DNA from 3 places in the Dyella jejuensis genome. Region 1 is predicted to be linked to each of the others. Evidence: riboswitches for the same ligand, from Rfam matches in the RefSeq annotation. Region 1 holds a riboswitch; each other region holds the start of a gene.

Evidence for each region. Region 1 has a riboswitch for cobalamin ahead of ISP15_RS15520 (hypothetical protein). Riboswitches for the same ligand answer to the same signal wherever they lie in the genome.
Region 2: another riboswitch for cobalamin. It lies ahead of ISP15_RS04560 (TonB-dependent receptor domain-containing protein); the one in region 1 lies ahead of ISP15_RS15520 (hypothetical protein).
Region 3: another riboswitch for cobalamin. It lies ahead of ISP15_RS05510 (ribonucleoside-diphosphate reductase subunit alpha); the one in region 1 lies ahead of ISP15_RS15520 (hypothetical protein).

Annotation. Positions count from the first base shown of each region.
Region 1 is NZ_JADIKJ010000017.1:136,093-141,256, reverse strand. It holds gene ISP15_RS15525 (TonB-dependent receptor plug domain-containing protein) at 1-845, opposite strand, end outside; cobalamin riboswitch at 1,139-1,357, shown strand; gene ISP15_RS15520 (hypothetical protein) at 1,455-2,033, shown strand; gene cobO (cob(I)yrinic acid a,c-diamide adenosyltransferase) at 2,057-2,659, shown strand; gene ISP15_RS15510 (cobyrinate a,c-diamide synthase) at 2,712-4,013, shown strand; gene cbiB (adenosylcobinamide-phosphate synthase CbiB) at 4,010-4,930, shown strand; gene cobD (threonine-phosphate decarboxylase CobD) at 4,923-5,164, shown strand, end outside.
Region 2 is NZ_JADIKJ010000003.1:138,313-143,476, reverse strand. It holds gene ISP15_RS04565 (hypothetical protein) at 67-963, opposite strand; cobalamin riboswitch at 1,462-1,698, shown strand; gene ISP15_RS04560 (TonB-dependent receptor domain-containing protein) at 1,849-3,780, shown strand; gene ISP15_RS04555 (efflux RND transporter permease subunit) at 4,091-5,164, shown strand, end outside.
Region 3 is NZ_JADIKJ010000004.1:120,982-126,145, reverse strand. It holds gene tcuC (MFS transporter) at 1-1,116, shown strand, start outside; gene ISP15_RS05515 (glycoside hydrolase family 27 protein) at 1,123-2,073, opposite strand; cobalamin riboswitch at 2,165-2,372, shown strand; gene ISP15_RS05510 (ribonucleoside-diphosphate reductase subunit alpha) at 2,676-5,093, shown strand; gene ISP15_RS05505 (hypothetical protein) at 5,100-5,164, shown strand, end outside.

The DNA of each region.
Region 1 (5,164 bases):
CGGGTGATGTCGTACTGCGTGTTGAGGAACAGGTTGTGCTGGCTTACCGAAGGGTCGCCGAATACCTGCTTTTCGCCCAGTTGCGGATAGCGCACATCCGCCCCGCCGTGGTTGGTCGGGTCCTGGTGTCCATCGTCCAGGCTGATGCGCAGCCAGCCTTTGTCGCCACCAAGCGGGATGCCGAAATTGGCCGAGCCCAGCCATTGGCGTCCGCCGCCGCGCTGGAACTGGCCGCCGTCGAGTTCGATCGAGCCGCCTTGCGCGCCATGCTTGAGGATGATGTTGATCACGCCGGCGATGGCATCGGAGCCGTACTGGGCCGACGCGCCATCGCGCAACACTTCAATGTGGTCGATGGCGGAAAGCGGGATGGTGTTCAAATCCACCGGCGCCGAGCCGCGGCCGATGCTGCCGTCGGTGTTTACCAGCGCGCTGGTGTGCCAGCGCTTGCCATCCACCAGCACCAGCACTTCGTCCGGCGCCAGGCCGCGCAGCTGCGCGGGGCGTTGCGAGTCGGTGGTGTCGGTGGCGGCGGGGCGCGGAAAGTTCAGCGACGGAATCAGGCGCGCCAGGGCGGTAGCCAGTTCATTGCTGCCGGTGCTTTGCAGCGCGGTCGCCGGGATCACGTCGATCGGCGACAGCGAGGTGCTGTCGGTACGGTTTTGCGCGCGCGTACCGGTCACGATCACGGCTTGCAGGTTTTTCGCGTTGCCGGATGAGGGGCTTTGCGTAGCGTCCTGTGCGGCGGCGGTGCCGGTGAGGGCGAGCAGTACCGCGGCGGTGAGGCATGCCGTGGCGTGCCGGTCGAGCTTTTTATAGTGATAAGTGCGCTTGCCTGTCTTCATTAGCGAAATCCCCTGGCATGTCATTGCTGCGAAGCAGCAATTTCAGATTAGTGACAGCGGTGCCCGGCATCAAATCGACGATTGGGCGCCTAAAAGTCCAGATGGGAATATCCATATCGAACATCCGGTTAGCCGCCCCGTTCGGACCGGCGCGGCCCTCTCTCGGCAACCGGCAAAGACGCTGGACATGAGAATACGCTTCCCTCGCGCGCGTCTCGAGCATCGTTATACGCACGTAGAAAGGTTGTGTAGAAACATCCGGCGTGCTGCTAGGCGCGGTGCTGGGCAGGCACTAAGATGCTTCGGCCTGAGGTGACCATCGGCAGGCAGTCGATGGTTGAAACGGGAATCCGGTGACGCCGCGTCACGGCCAGTCCGGAGCTGCCCCCGCAACGGTAGGCGAGCAACGCGATCCGCTGATAGCCACTGTGCAGCGTGCATGGGAAGGCGTGGATCGGAAGGTTCTTCCTTCGCTCGCGAGCCCGGAGACCGGCCTCAAGGCATCACCGGACAGGCGGAGGGCCCGTTTAGGAACCGCTGCGTTCGCAGCCGTGCCTTCTCACTGTCCATGCAGCAATGCGCAAGTGGCGCGTGAGGAGTATTGAAGCGATGAAACCCTTGTCCCGGACCACCTTTGCGTGGCTGTGCGCGATGTTGGCGCTGTTGATGGTCACCACGCGCTTCAAGCATTTCGGCGATGCGTTGCATTTGCCGGATGCCTCGATGGCGGTGTTCTTCCTGGGCGGCCTGTATCTGCGCCGGCATCTGGCCTTCGTATGTTTTGTACTGCTGGCCGTGCTGCTCGACGAAGTATCGATCCATTACGCAGGCATCAGCGATTTCTGTGTGACAGCCGCCTATGCCTTCCTGCCGCTGGCTTATGCCGCACTCTGGTATGGCGGCCGGCTTTATGCCGATCGGTTGTGCGCCACCGTGCCGTCGCTGCTGGGTGCTTTCGGAGTTGCCGTGCTCAGCGCGGTGTTGTCGTTCGCCATTTCCAATGGCTCGTTTTATTGGCTGGGTGGCCGCTACGCGCACCCGCATATGGCCGAGTATGTGCAGCGCCTGTGGCAATGGGGACCCTTGTTTGTGCGCACGACGCTGACTTACGTGGCGGTGGCGTTGCTGGTGCAGGGCTTGTTGCAGCGGCTGAGCGCGCGCGTGGCCGCGCCGGGGGCGCGCGCATGAGCGAGCAACCGCCACGCGCCGGGATGACACCGGAGCAGCGCCATCGCGAGCGCATGCAACGCAAGAAGGAATTGGTGGATCGCAAGATCGCCCGCGCCACCATCGATCGCGGCGTGCTGGTAGTAAATACCGGCAATGGCAAGGGCAAGAGTTCGTCCGGCTTCGGCATGCTGGCGCGCTCGCTCGGGCACGGCTTCAAATGCGGCGTGGTGCAGTTCATCAAGGGCACTTTCTCCACCGGTGAAGAAGCCTTCTTTCGCCGCCTCGCCGGCGACCAGCTCGATTATCGCGTGATGGGCGAGGGCTTCACCTGGGAAACCCAGGACAAGGCACGCGACATTGCCGCCGCGCAGGCAGCCTGGACCATCGCCGCCGGCATGCTGGCCGATCCGGCCTACGACTTCGTATTGCTGGACGAACTCAACATCGCGCTGGTCAAGCAATACGTGCAGCTGGAGCACGTGCTGGCGGCCGTGGCAGCGCGCCCGCCGCGCCAGCATGTGGTGATCACCGGCCGTGGCGCGCCGGATGGACTCATCGCCGTGGCCGATACCGTGACCGAGATGCGCATGGTCAAGCATGCGTTCGATGCCGGCATCATGGCGCAAAAGGGCGTGGAGCTGTGATCGCCACCGCTCAAGGATGCCTTCGTCCGTGCGCGGCACGGGTGCCGGTCGCATGACGCAATCCGCCACTCGGCACTGCCCGGCATGGCTGGTTTCCGCGCCGGCATCGGGGCAGGGCAAAACCTCGGTGACAGCCGCGCTGGCACGCTGGCACACGCGCCAGGGCCGGCGCGTGCGCGTGTTCAAGACCGGGCCGGATTTCCTCGATCCGATGGTGCTCGAACGCGCCGCAGGTACGCCTGCCTATCAACTCGACCTGTGGATGTGCGGCGAAGCGGATGTACGTTCGCGCCTGTTCGCTGCTGCCGGCGCTGCCGACCTGATTTTGGTCGAGGGCGTCATGGGTCTGTTCGACGGCTCGCCCTCCAGCGCCGATCTGGCGCAGCAGCTGGGCCTGCCGGTGATGGCGGTGATCGACGGCTCCGCGATGGCGCAGACGTTTGGTGCGCTTGCGTGCGGACTGGCGGCGTACCGCGAAGGCTTGCCGATGCATGGCGTGGCGGCGAACCGCATCGGCAGCGCCTATCACGCGCAATTGTTGCAAGAGAGCCTGCCCGCATCGCTGCCGTGGCTGGGTGCGCTGCCGCGCGCGGAGGCGCTGGCCTTGCCCGAGCGGCACCTCGGCCTGACTGCCGCCGCGGAAGTGGACGATATCGATGCACGCCTCGATGCCCTGGCTGATGCGTGGGCGCAGCACGCCACGGCAGCGTTGCCGCCGGCGGTCACGTTCCAGGCGCCAGTGAACACGCCGGTGCCGGCGTTGTTGCGCGGACAGCGCATCGCGGTGGCGCGCGATGATGCGTTCTGCTTTCTTTATCCAGCCAACCTCGAGCTGCTGCGCGAAGCCGGCGCCGAGCTGTGCTTCTTTTCGCCACTGGCTGGTGATGCATTGCCGGCATGCGATGCGGTATGGCTGCCGGGCGGGTATCCGGAACTGCATCTGGACGCCCTGTCGCAGCAAAAAATGTTGCATGACGCGCTGCGCGCGCATCGCGATGCCGGCAAGCCGATGCTGGCCGAATGCGGTGGCCTGCTGTGCTTGCTGGATTCGCTGGCCGACCGTGCGGGCCGCGAGGCACCGATGGCCGGCCTGCTGCCAGGTCGCGCCGCGTTGCAATCACGGCTCACGGCGCTGGGCCTGCAAAGCGTGGCGCTGCCGGAAGGCACCCTGCGCGGCCATACTTTCCACTATGCGCGCGCCTGGATCGATGCGCCGGCGCTTGCGCATGCGTCCAATCCAAATAATGGTCCCAGCGCGGAAGCGGTATATCGCGATCGCCGGCTCACCGCCAGCTTCGTGCACTTCTATTTTCCTTCCCATCCACGCGCGGCATTGCGCTTGTTCCTGCCATGAACACGGTCTGCGCGATGCTGGCGGCGGTGTTGCTCGATGCATGGCTGGGCGAGCCGCGCCGCGCGCATCCGCTGGTCGGCTTCGGTCGTCTCGCGCAGTGGATCGAAAAACATGGCTACGCGAACCGTCGGGCGTCGGGCGTACTGGCCTGGACATTGTCGGTAGTGCCGCCAGTGTTATTGCTCGGCGGCCTGCAGCGATGCGTGCCGGCGTGGATTTCGTGGTGCCTGGCCGTGCTGGTGCTCTATGCGGCATTGGGATGGCGCAGCCTGCACGAACATGCGCGTCCGGTCGCCGATGCCTTGGTAATGGACGATCTTGCTGCGGCACGCCGTGCGGTGGGACGCATGGTAAGCCGCGACACTGCTGTGTTGAACGCTTCGCAAGTCGCCGCCGCCGCGACCGAATCGGTGCTGGAGAACGGCAACGACGCCGTGTTCGGCGCACTGTTCTGGTTCGCCTTGCTGGGTGCGCCAGGCGTGCTGCTTTACCGGCTGGCCAATACGCTCGATGCCATGTGGGGCTATCGCACGCCGCGCTACGCACAGTTCGGCTGGGCTGCCGCGCGCATCGATGATGTGCTGAACTTCCTGCCGGCACGGCTTACCGCGTGCACGTATGCATGCTGCGGACATGTCGAGGCAGCGCTTCGCTGCTGGCGCACGCAGGCGCCGCAGTGGGACAGCCCCAATGCCGGCCCGGTGATGGCGGCGGGCGCGGGTGCGCTGGGCGTGCGCCTCGGTGGCGCGGCGCCTTATCACGGCGTGTGGGAAGAGCGGCCGCAACTGGGCGAAGGTGACGCGCCGGATGCGCATTCCATCCGGTGCGCACTGCGATTGCTGCGCCGTGGCGTGCTGATCTGGCTGATCGTTGCGTTACTGCTCGGCTTTGTCCTGCGCGGAGGCATGCATGCTTGAGCATGGCGGTCGCTTGCAGCGCGCGGTGCGCGAATACGGCATTCCCGCCGAGCAATGGCTGGATCTTTCTACCGGCATCAGCCCGTTCGGCTGGCCGGTGCCGGCGATACCGCCATCCGCATGGCAGCGCCTCCCGCAAGATGACGATGGCCTGCTCGAGGTGGCGTGCGCTTACTACCACGCACCGCACGTATTGCCGGTGGCGGGTTCGCAGGCGGCTATCCAGGCCTTGCC
Region 2 (5,164 bases), on a different contig from region 1:
ATTGATTGCTTGATCAGTTCTCGCCTTTGGTTGCTTTCATGCATGCCATGGTCATCGAATGATGTTTCAGGCTGCAGGAAGTTGATTTTCATCAAGTTGTGGGCAGCTTGCGCGCAGCTCAGCAATTAGTCGATGGGGATGGTCAACGTACAAACCTATGTAATCAGGCCACATAGTATTTCCTTGTATCCACTCAAGCTCGACCGAATTTTGCGCTACATGCAGCACTACATTCGGCTTGTCCAATGGCGAGACTTTGGCGACAACCATGCCATCAAGCGTCAACTTGCGCGCGAATGAGCGCCACTTGCCTATTTCCACAGGTGCAATTGCTGTAATGCAGTCAAGCGGCACGGCGCCCCTAACACGAAGCCCCATATGTATGGTCAGTTGATCGCCATCGAGTTGATGCGCACTATGTTTAACGGCATACAGGTCTGAACGATAAGCTATAAGTATGTAAGCTGAAGCAAAAAGCACTCCAACTTCTATTGCTACACGATACAAAGCCAAGATTGGCAATATATAAAAGAGAAAGGAAAGGAATGGTATCTCTACCAGGAACGAAATCCAAAGTGCATACTTCATTGATCTGTATTCCGGTCCTTTGCGAAAGGCAAACCCCTCAGTCGGCATAGCATGCTTTTTCCACGACTCCATAAAGCCGCGAAATATAGTCACTTCAACGAACATAAGTGAGAAAAAGGGATTTAGCCTTATTGGCTTTCCTTTGCGCGTCGACTGAATTCGCTTCCTTCTAGTACGTAGAAATTCCGCTAGTTCGGCTAGCGTAAGCAAAATCTTGATGTCGATCACAAACCAACCCAGCCATAGCAGCGGCTGAGGTATCACCATGCCTACCTTGCGCGCAACCAGCAAACCGATCGATACAAAAGTTGCTGACAGGAGGAAAAATCGGGCTAGTTTGTAGTCGCTTACGCCAAATTTCGACCGACTCATCATGAGACTTGGGGACGAAGGCGTAACAGTTCTGCTCGCATGATTGCATCCTTAGAATCAAGCAGGCGTTCGAGCAGCACCTCATCCATCTCGATACCATGCAGACAAGTTATCGTTCAAAGAAAACCCATGCCCGCATCTATTCTTCATTTGCAAAACCTGTTATGCAATAGAAAGTCATATCAACCCTACACCAAGCTATATAATCAGCACCATCAATTGGTCTTCGTAATTCTATTCGCGTATTATTCATTAACCGCTTCATTTACTTGAATATTATGCGAATACGTTCAATGCTTCGTCTAAATGGATGATCCAGCTAAGGAGTTCCGCCTACAAATTATTTCTTTTAGGCGCACGCTACATAAATCATAAAGCTGAACAGGACAGGTATTTTGATGTAGCCTCGGCATTAGAATTTCCCTATTCCGCACTTGTCATCGATCTACAACCAGGCTGGGCACTTATTGCCGGTAATTTGCTCTTGCTGGCTCCGCCCGCTACAGTTCGCGCGTTTCGGGTGTCCTCAGGCTTTGTCCTGGGGATGAAACGGGAAGCCGGTGCGCCGTGTATCCACACGACTATTCCGGCACTGCCCCCGCAACGGTAAGCGAGCGCTTTACGAACGGTCACACGCCACTGTGCGCTTAGCATGGGAAGGCATCGTTCGGCGGCATGCGTGGTCTTTCATGCATGCCACTCGCGAGTCCGGAGACCGGCCCGAAACAGAGCCAGCAAGGCTCTTCAAGGTTCTGGCGGCTCGCGGTGGGCGGGTGCGGAGATCGCGTTGCGGCCGTTGCTGGCTGCCGCCATTCCCGTATCCGAGCATCCGTGCGCGCCGGCTCATCCATATGTGCCGCGCGGGGACGTGCGGCAGGGGAATCCGTTATGTCGAACAACGCTTCACTCCGACGCGGCGCGCTCGCCGCCGCGCTGCTGCTTGGTCTGGCCACGCAGGCTGCGCAGGCCCAGGCCGTTTCCGCTGGCCAGGCAAGTTCCAGTCAAAGTGACACGCTGGATCCGGTGGTCGTGACCGCGACGCGCACCGCCGTCACTGCCGATGACACGCTGACCTCGGTCACCGTCATCACGCGCGACGATATCGACCGCTTGCAGCCTGCATCGGTGGCCGACTTGCTGACCGGCCTGCCGGGCGTATCCATTTCGCAGACCGGCGGCATCGGCGCGCAGACCTCGCTGTACTTGCGCGGCACCAATCCCACGCATGTGCTGGTGCTGATCGACGGCGTGCGCATCGGCTCGGTGAGCGCCGGGTTGCCGGCGCTGGAACAGATTCCGGTGGCGGCGATCGAGCGCATCGAGCTCGTGCGCGGCCCGCGCGCCAGCCTGTACGGTTCCGACGCGCTCGGCGGCGTGTTGCAGATTTTTCTTCGCCACGGCCAGCCCGACGGCGGCATCAAGCCTTCGGTCAGCGTCACCGGCGGCAGCCATGGCTATGTGAATGGACAAGCCGGCGTGTCCGGCGGCGATTCGCACCTTTGGTACAACGCCAGTCTCGGCGGCGAATACACCAGCGGCATTCCCGCCTGCCGCATGGGCGCGGCGGAAGCCGGCGTGGCGTGTTTCGTCGACGATCCGCGCAATGACGCTTACCGCAACTGGAACGGCTTCGCCAACTTCGGTTATCGCTGGGACGACGGCACCGAGCTGGCGTTCGACTGGCTGCGCAGCAAGAGCAATGCCGAGTACGCTGGCAGCCCCTATGGCGGCGATGACGCGCTGGAAGAGCAGCATGTCGCCGGCGCCCGGCTGAGTTTTTCGCCGCTGGAGCTGTGGAAAGTCACGCTGAACGCCGGCCAGAGCCGCGATGACGACGCCACGTTCTACCAAGGCAGTTATTTCGGCCAGTATTACCCGCGCGTCGCCACCGGCTATTTCGATTCGCGCCGCAACCAGGCTTCCTGGCAGAACGACATCACGCTGGCCAGCAACCAGCTGCTGACCGGGGGCGTGGATTACCAGCAGGAACACATCTACAGCGATACCGCCTTCGAGCAGACCAGTCGCGGCGACACCGGCGCCTTCGCGCAATACCAGGGCACCTTCGGCCAGAACGAAGTGCAGCTGTCGGCGCGCCATGACCACAACGATCAGTTCGGCAATCACAATACCGGCGCGGCGGCATGGGGCTATCACTTCGAACAGGGACCGACGCTGTCGGTGAGCTACGGCAGCGCGTTCCATGCGCCGACCTTCGACGACCTGTATTTCCCTGCCGCAGGCGGCGTACCCACGTCCAACCCGGACCTCAAGCCGGAAACGTCGCGCAGCGCGGAAATCGGCCTGACCCAGCAACTCACCGATTGGAACTGGGGCGTCAATGCCTACCAGACGCGCATTACCGACCTGATCGGCTTCAATAGCGAGTTTGTTCCGATCAATATCAGCCGCGCGCGCATCCGCGGTATCGAAGGCCAGTTCGGTTTCAAGCTGGACGACTGGCGCGTGCAGAGCTACCTGACCCTGCTGCAGCCGATCGAAGACGACGATACCGCCAACAACGGCAACATCCTGCCGCGGCGGGCCGAACGCACCGCGCGCGTGGATGTCGATCGCGCGTTCGGCAAATTCAACGTCGGGGCCACCTTTTTCGCCTCCGGCAAGCGTTACGACGACGCGGCCAACGTGTATCGCATGGGCGGCTACGCCACCACCGACCTGCGCGCCAGCTATGCATTTGCGCCCGGCTGGCAGGTGGAAGCCAAGCTGGCGAACGTGTTCGATCACAACTATGAGACGGCCTATTACTACAACCAGCTGGGGCGCACCTGGTATCTGACCTTGCGGTACAGCCCGTAAGCGTTCGCCTGGCGGGAAGTGGCCGGGGAGAGGTCGATCAAAGGCACGCTTCGAACGCAGGCTCGTCGCAAGCGTGCCCCTCGCCCGTGCCCTCTCCCCGAGAGGAGAGGGAAAAAAAACATTGGCGATCGAGGAAACGATGTCGCCAAGGCTTCCGGCGCACGCGGACTTCAGGCACATTCACGGGCATCGCTTCCAAAGGCATAAAGGCGCCCATGAATGTGCCCTTCGCTTGGTTTGCGCCATGGACCGCGCTGGATGGGCGCGGACATGGCTTACATTGGCCTGACCTCGGCGTATCGGTGACCGCGTGAATATCTTCGCACCGATCATCCGCCGGCCGATCGGCACCTCGTTGCTGGCGATCGGACTGACCATCGCCGGCTTCTGCGCTTATCTGATGCTGGGCGTCGCCGCGCTGCCCACGCTGGATTTCCCCGGCGTCTTCGTGTCCGTGAGCCAGCCGGGCGCCAGCCCGCAGACCATGGCGACCACAGTGATGGCGCCGCTGGAACGCCATCTGGGACGCATTCCCGGCGTGCAGGACATGTACGGCAACGCCAACCAGGGCAGCGCTACCGTGATGGTGCGCTTCGATTTCGGCCGCAATGTCGACAAGATCGCCGAGGATGTGCAATCGGCGATCAACGCCGCCGCGCCGGACCTGCCAAGCTCGCTGCCCAGCCCGCCGCAGTACTTCAAGTTCGACACCTCGCAAATTCCGGTCATGCTGGTAGCGCTGACCTCGACCAGCCTTCCGCCGGACAAGCTCTACGATCTCACCGACACCTTGCTCAACCCTGCCGTGGCCCAGATTCCCGGGGTCGCGCAGGTGCAGGTATTCGGCGGTACGCCGCATGCGGTGCGCGTGGATCTCAACATCGCCGCGCTGTCGGCCAAGGGCCTGACCGCCAACGACATCAGCAATGCGCTGCGTGCCGCCAACGTCACCTCGCCACAAGGCATCCTGAGCGATGGCCAGACGCAGATGACGGTGACCGCCAACGATGCGCTGCATACGCCGGACGATTTCGCCAGGCTGGTCATCGCCAACAAAAAGAACGTGCCGGTGTATCTGTCCGACGTGGCCAGGATAACGGCCGGCGAACAGGATAAATACCAGGCGGCCTGGTTCAACGGCCAGCGCGCCGTCGGCATGCAGATCAACAAGCGGCCCGAGGCGAACGCGGTCGCCACGGCCGAGGCGATCCGCGCCAAGCTGCCCGAACTGCGCCAGTGGCTGCCCGCCGACGTGCAGATCACGCCGATCCTGGACCTTACCCAGACCACCAAGTCAGCCTTGCACGAAGTGGAAGTAGCGCTGCTGATCAGCATCGTGATGGTGGCGGGCGTGATGTTGGTATTCCTGCGCAAGTTGCGCCCC
Region 3 (5,164 bases), on a different contig from region 1:
CTGCTCGCGTTCGCCGCGGGCTTCGTGATGCGCCCGGTCGGCGCGATCGTGCTGGGCGCGTACATCGATCATCACGGGCGGCGCCGCGGGTTGATCCTTACCCTGGGCCTGATGGCGATCGGCACGCTGCTGGTGGCGGTGGTTCCCGGCTACGCCACGATCGGCGTGCTGGCGCCGCTGCTGGTAGTGGCGGGGCGTTTGCTGCAAGGTTTTTCGGCCGGCGTGGAACTGGGCGGCGTATCGGTATATCTGGCGGAAATCGCCACGCCCGGGCACCGCGGCTTCTACTGCGCGTGGCAGTCGGCCAGCCAGCAGGTGGCGGTGGTGTTTGCTGCGCTGCTCGGCCTGCTGCTGCAATCGTGGCTGCCGCCGGAAGCGGTTTCCGCGTGGGGCTGGCGCATTCCGTTCCTGATCGGCTGCTTGATCGTGCCGTTCCTGTTCCTGCTCCGCCGTTCGCTGGAAGAAACCGAGGCCTTCCTGGCACGCCGCCGCCCAGACGTCGGCACGATCTACCGCTCGATGCTTGCCAACGGTCGCATCGTGCTGGTCGGCGTGGCGCTGGTGATGATGACCACGGTGTCGTTCTATCTGATCACCGCCTATACGCCGACCTTCGGCGTGGAAGTGCTCAAGCTTTCGCAGGCCGATGTGTTCGTGGTGACGTTGTGCGTGGGGGTGTCGAATTTCATCTGGCTGCCGTTGATGGGCGCATTGTCCGATCGCATCGGGCGCCGCCCGCTGTTGCTTGGCTGCACGGTGCTGGCGCTGCTGAGCGCCTACCCCGTATTGCACTGGCTGGTCGCGGCGCCGGACTTCGGCAGGCTGCTCGGCGTGGAATTGTGGCTGTCCTTTATCTATGCCAGCTACAACGGCGCGCTGGTGGTGGCATTGACCGAACTGATGCCCGTGGACGTGCGCACGACCGGCTTCTCGCTGGCCTATAGCCTGGCCACGACAGTCGGCGGTTCCAGCCTGGCGATATCGCAGTGGCTGATCCATGCCACCGGCAACAAGGCCGCGCCGGGATTGTGGCTGTCGTTCGCGGCGCTTTGCGGCCTGACGGCAACGCTGGTGGCGTTCCGCGATCCACGCAGCCGCACGCAACATCTTGCTTGATGGCTGTCATCGCAGGCTGGCGGACGCAACCCCCATCTTCAACAACACCACGCCCAGCGACGGCACCTCGAACACGTGCTGTCGATCGACATTCCCCAGGTCGCGGTGCTGCCACAGGTCGCGCGCCGGCACTGGACCGCTCAAGCCCAGCGCCTTGAAATCCAGCGTGGCGCGCAACGAATGATTGAGCGTATTGACCAGCGCCACCGCCAGCGTGCCGTCGGACAGCGGGCGCGCCCATAGCTGGATCGGCCCTTCCTGCATCACGCGATTGCCCGGGATGCCGCGGGTATCCTGGTCGATCGCCAGCACTTCCCGGTTGGTAAGCACCTCGCGGGCATGCGCACTCATCGCCGACAGATCGTTGCCGGCCATCAGCGGCGCGGCAAGGATGGCCCACAACGTCATATGGGTGCGTTGCGGATCGAGCTGGTCCAGGCCCTGGTTGCCGATTTCAAGCATGTCGGCGTCGTTCCAGTGGCCCGGTCCGGCGTAACGCTGCAGGCCAAGCTGCGCGCTGGCGTTGAACATCATGCTGTCGTAGTTGGCCTGGATATCGTCGGTGGTGCGCCAGAGATTGGCGCCGACTTCCGGCCCCCATTCCCATACACGTCCCCAGCCGTAGCTGCACAAGGCATAGACGATCGGGCGTCCGGTGGCATCCAGTTGCCGGCGCATCAGGCAATACGCCGCTTTCATCATCGCGGTTTGCTCGGCTTCCGGCTTGCCTTCGATGTGCCGGTGGAAACTGCACAGGTCGTACTTCAGGTAATCCACGCCCCAACTGGCGAACAGGCGGGCATCCTGCGCCTCATGGCCATAGCTGCCGGTGAAGCCGCCGCAGGTGGTTTCGCCGGGCGAGGAATAGATGCCAGGCATTCGCCGAGGGCCGGGCCCGTGGTAGCTGACGACGGCGATTGCGGTGCTGGCGTAACGCCGGCGTTGCCTGGAAATCATGAACATCGCGCAGGCCGCGCCCCGTCTGGGCTCGTGCCGCTTATCCACCGCTTATCCACAATTTCTTGGGTTGACCGAACCCCGCCACCCCGATATGTTGTGCCCCGTCGGTCGCCGAACTCGAACAATTTCGAGTCCGGTTCGAGGGAATCCGGTGTGAATCCGGAGCTGCCCCGCAGCGGTAAGCGGAAACAAAAGCCCTTTCAGCACTGGCCCACGGGCCGGGAAGCCGGGTGAGTAGGCGGGCCGCAAGGCCCATGTCCGCGAGTCCGAAGACCTGCCGACACGGCATGGCCGGAGTGCCAGGCCGAAGGTGACGGCCTCCGCGGGGAGGCGTGTCGCGCGACGCGGGATGCCTGCCCGCAACGCGCGATCGACCGCGGTACCGCCACATCAGCCCTGCGCGCGGGAGCAGGCGGTTGAATCCCTGGAGCCCGTCCCGATCGAACCGGATCTACATCCGGCCTGGGCAGGTTCCGCCACTCGGAGCATCCGACATGCAGCCTCTCGATACCGAATCGCGCGAGCGCAGCGCCGCCCGCGCGGACACGTCCGCTTTTTCCGCCGACGCCGACGCGCCGGCCACTGCCCAGTACGCACCGATGTCCGCCACCGCCCAAACCCTTGCTCCCAGTGAACCGTTCGCCCTCACCCCGCCGCACAACCCCGGCCAGATGCGCGTTACCAAGCGCAACGGCGGACACGAGGTCGTCGACGTCAACAAGATCGTGCGCGCCGTAACGCGCAGCGCCGAAGGATTGCATGCGGTCGATCCGCTGCGCGTGGCGCTGAAGACCATTGGCGGCCTGTACGACGGCGCCACCACGCAGGAGCTGGATCAGCTTTCCATTCGCACCGCCGCCGCGCTCACCGCGGAAGAACCCGAGTACGGCCAGCTGGCCGCGCGCCTGCTCGGGGCGTTCATCGACAAGGAAGTGAGCGGCCAGGAAATCCAGAGCTTCTCGCAGTCCATCGCGCGCGGCGCGGAACTGGGCATCCTCAATGCGCGCCTGCGCGATTTCGTCACCGCCAACGCGCGCAAGCTCAACGATGCGATCGATCCGCTCGCCACGCGCCGCTTCGAATACTTCGGCCTGCGCACGGTCTACGACCGCTATCTCCTGCGTCATCCGCAACTGCGCAAGGTGATCGAGACCCCGCAGTATTTCTTCATGCGCATCGCCTGCGCGCTGGGCGGCAACGAGATCGGCGAAACGCTGGAGCTGTATCGCCTGCTCTCCTCGCTGGAATACATCGCCAGCTCGCCCACGCTGTTCAATGCCGGTACCGCGCACGAGCAACTGAGTTCATGCTTCCTGCTCGACTCGCCGACCGATTCGCTCGAATCGATCTACGAGAAATACGGCGACGTGGCCAAGCTCAGCAAGTTCGCCGGCGGCATTGGCCTGGCCTATTCGCGCGTGCGTTCGCGTGGTTCATTGATCAAGGGCACCAACGGCCATTCCAACGGCCTGGTACCGTGGCTGAAGACGCTGGATGCCTCGGTCGCCGCGGTGAACCAGGGCGGCAAGCGCAAGGGTGCGGCCTGCGTATACCTGGAGCCGTGGCACGCCGATATCGAAGAATTCCTCGAACTGCGCGACAACACCGGCGACGAGGCGCGCCGCACGCATAACTTGAATCTCGCCAACTGGATCCCCGACGAATTCATGCGCCGCGTCGAGCACGACGGCCATTGGTCGCTGTTCGATCCCAAGGTGGTGCCGCACTTTGTCGACAGCTGGGGCGAAACGTTCGAGCGCGCCTATCACCAGGCCGAGGCGGAAGGGCTGGCGGTCAAGACGGTGAAGGCACGCGAACTGTACGCGCGCATGCTGCGTACCCTGGCGCAGACCGGCAATGGCTGGATGACCTTCAAGGACCGCAGCAACGCCACCAGCAACCAGACGGCCAAGGCCGAAAACGTCATCCATCTGTCGAATCTGTGCACCGAGATCCTGGAAGTCACCAACGCCGGCGAGACGGCGGTGTGCAACCTGGGCTCGATCAATCTCGCGCGCCATGTGACGGATGGAGCGTTCGATTTCGCCAAGCTCGCCAGTACCGTGCGCACCGCCATCCGCCAGCTCGACCGCGTGATCGATCTCAACTTCTATCCGATCGATACCGCTGCCGTCGCCAATCGCAAGTGGCGCCCGGTCGGCCTGGGCGTGATGGGCCTGCAGGACGTGTTCTTCAAGCTGCGCCTGCCGTTCGATTCGGCCGAGGCGCTGGCCCTGTCCACGCGCATCGCGGAAGAGATCTACTTCAACGCGCTGTCGCAATCCAATGCGTTGGCCGAACAGCACGGCGCGCATCCGGGATTTGCGGAAAGCCGCGCGGCGAACGGCGAATTGCAGTTCGACTATTGGCCCGCCGCCACGCCGCATGATAGCGCCCGCTGGGACGCGCTGCGCGAAGCGATCAAGGCCAACGGCCTGCGCAATTCGCTGCTGATCGCGATCGCGCCGACCGCTACCATCGCTTCGATCGCCGGTTGCTACGAGTGCATCGAGCCGCAGGTCAGCAATCTGTTCAAGCGCGAAACGCTGTCGGGCGACTTCCTGGTGGTGAATCGCTACCTGGCGGACGAACTGAAGACGCTGGGGCTGTGGACGCCGGAAGTCCGCGATGCGATCAAGCTGGCGGAAGGTTCGATCCAGGGCATCGCCGCCATTCCCGAACGCCTGCGCACGATCTATCGCACGGTGTGGGAACTGCCGCAGAAGGCCTTGATCGACCTGGCCGCCGCGCGCGGCGCGTACATCGACCAGAGCCAGTCGCTGAACCTGTTCATGGAGAACCCGAACATCGGCCAGCTCAGCTCGATGTATATGTATGCGTGGAAGTCGGGAGTAAAAACCACCTATTACCTGCGCTCGCGACCGGCGACCAAGATCACCAAGACCACCGTGACCGCGCCTGCGGTGGCGACAATGGCGCCGGATGCGCAGGAAGCGGCCACCGCCGCCGTGTTCTGCTCGCTGGAGAACCCGGAATATTGCGAGGCCTGCCAGTAGCGCGCCATGCCTGGGATGACGCCTTATCGCAATCGCAGCGGGCGCTCCGGCGTGAGCGCCTATGCGATCGG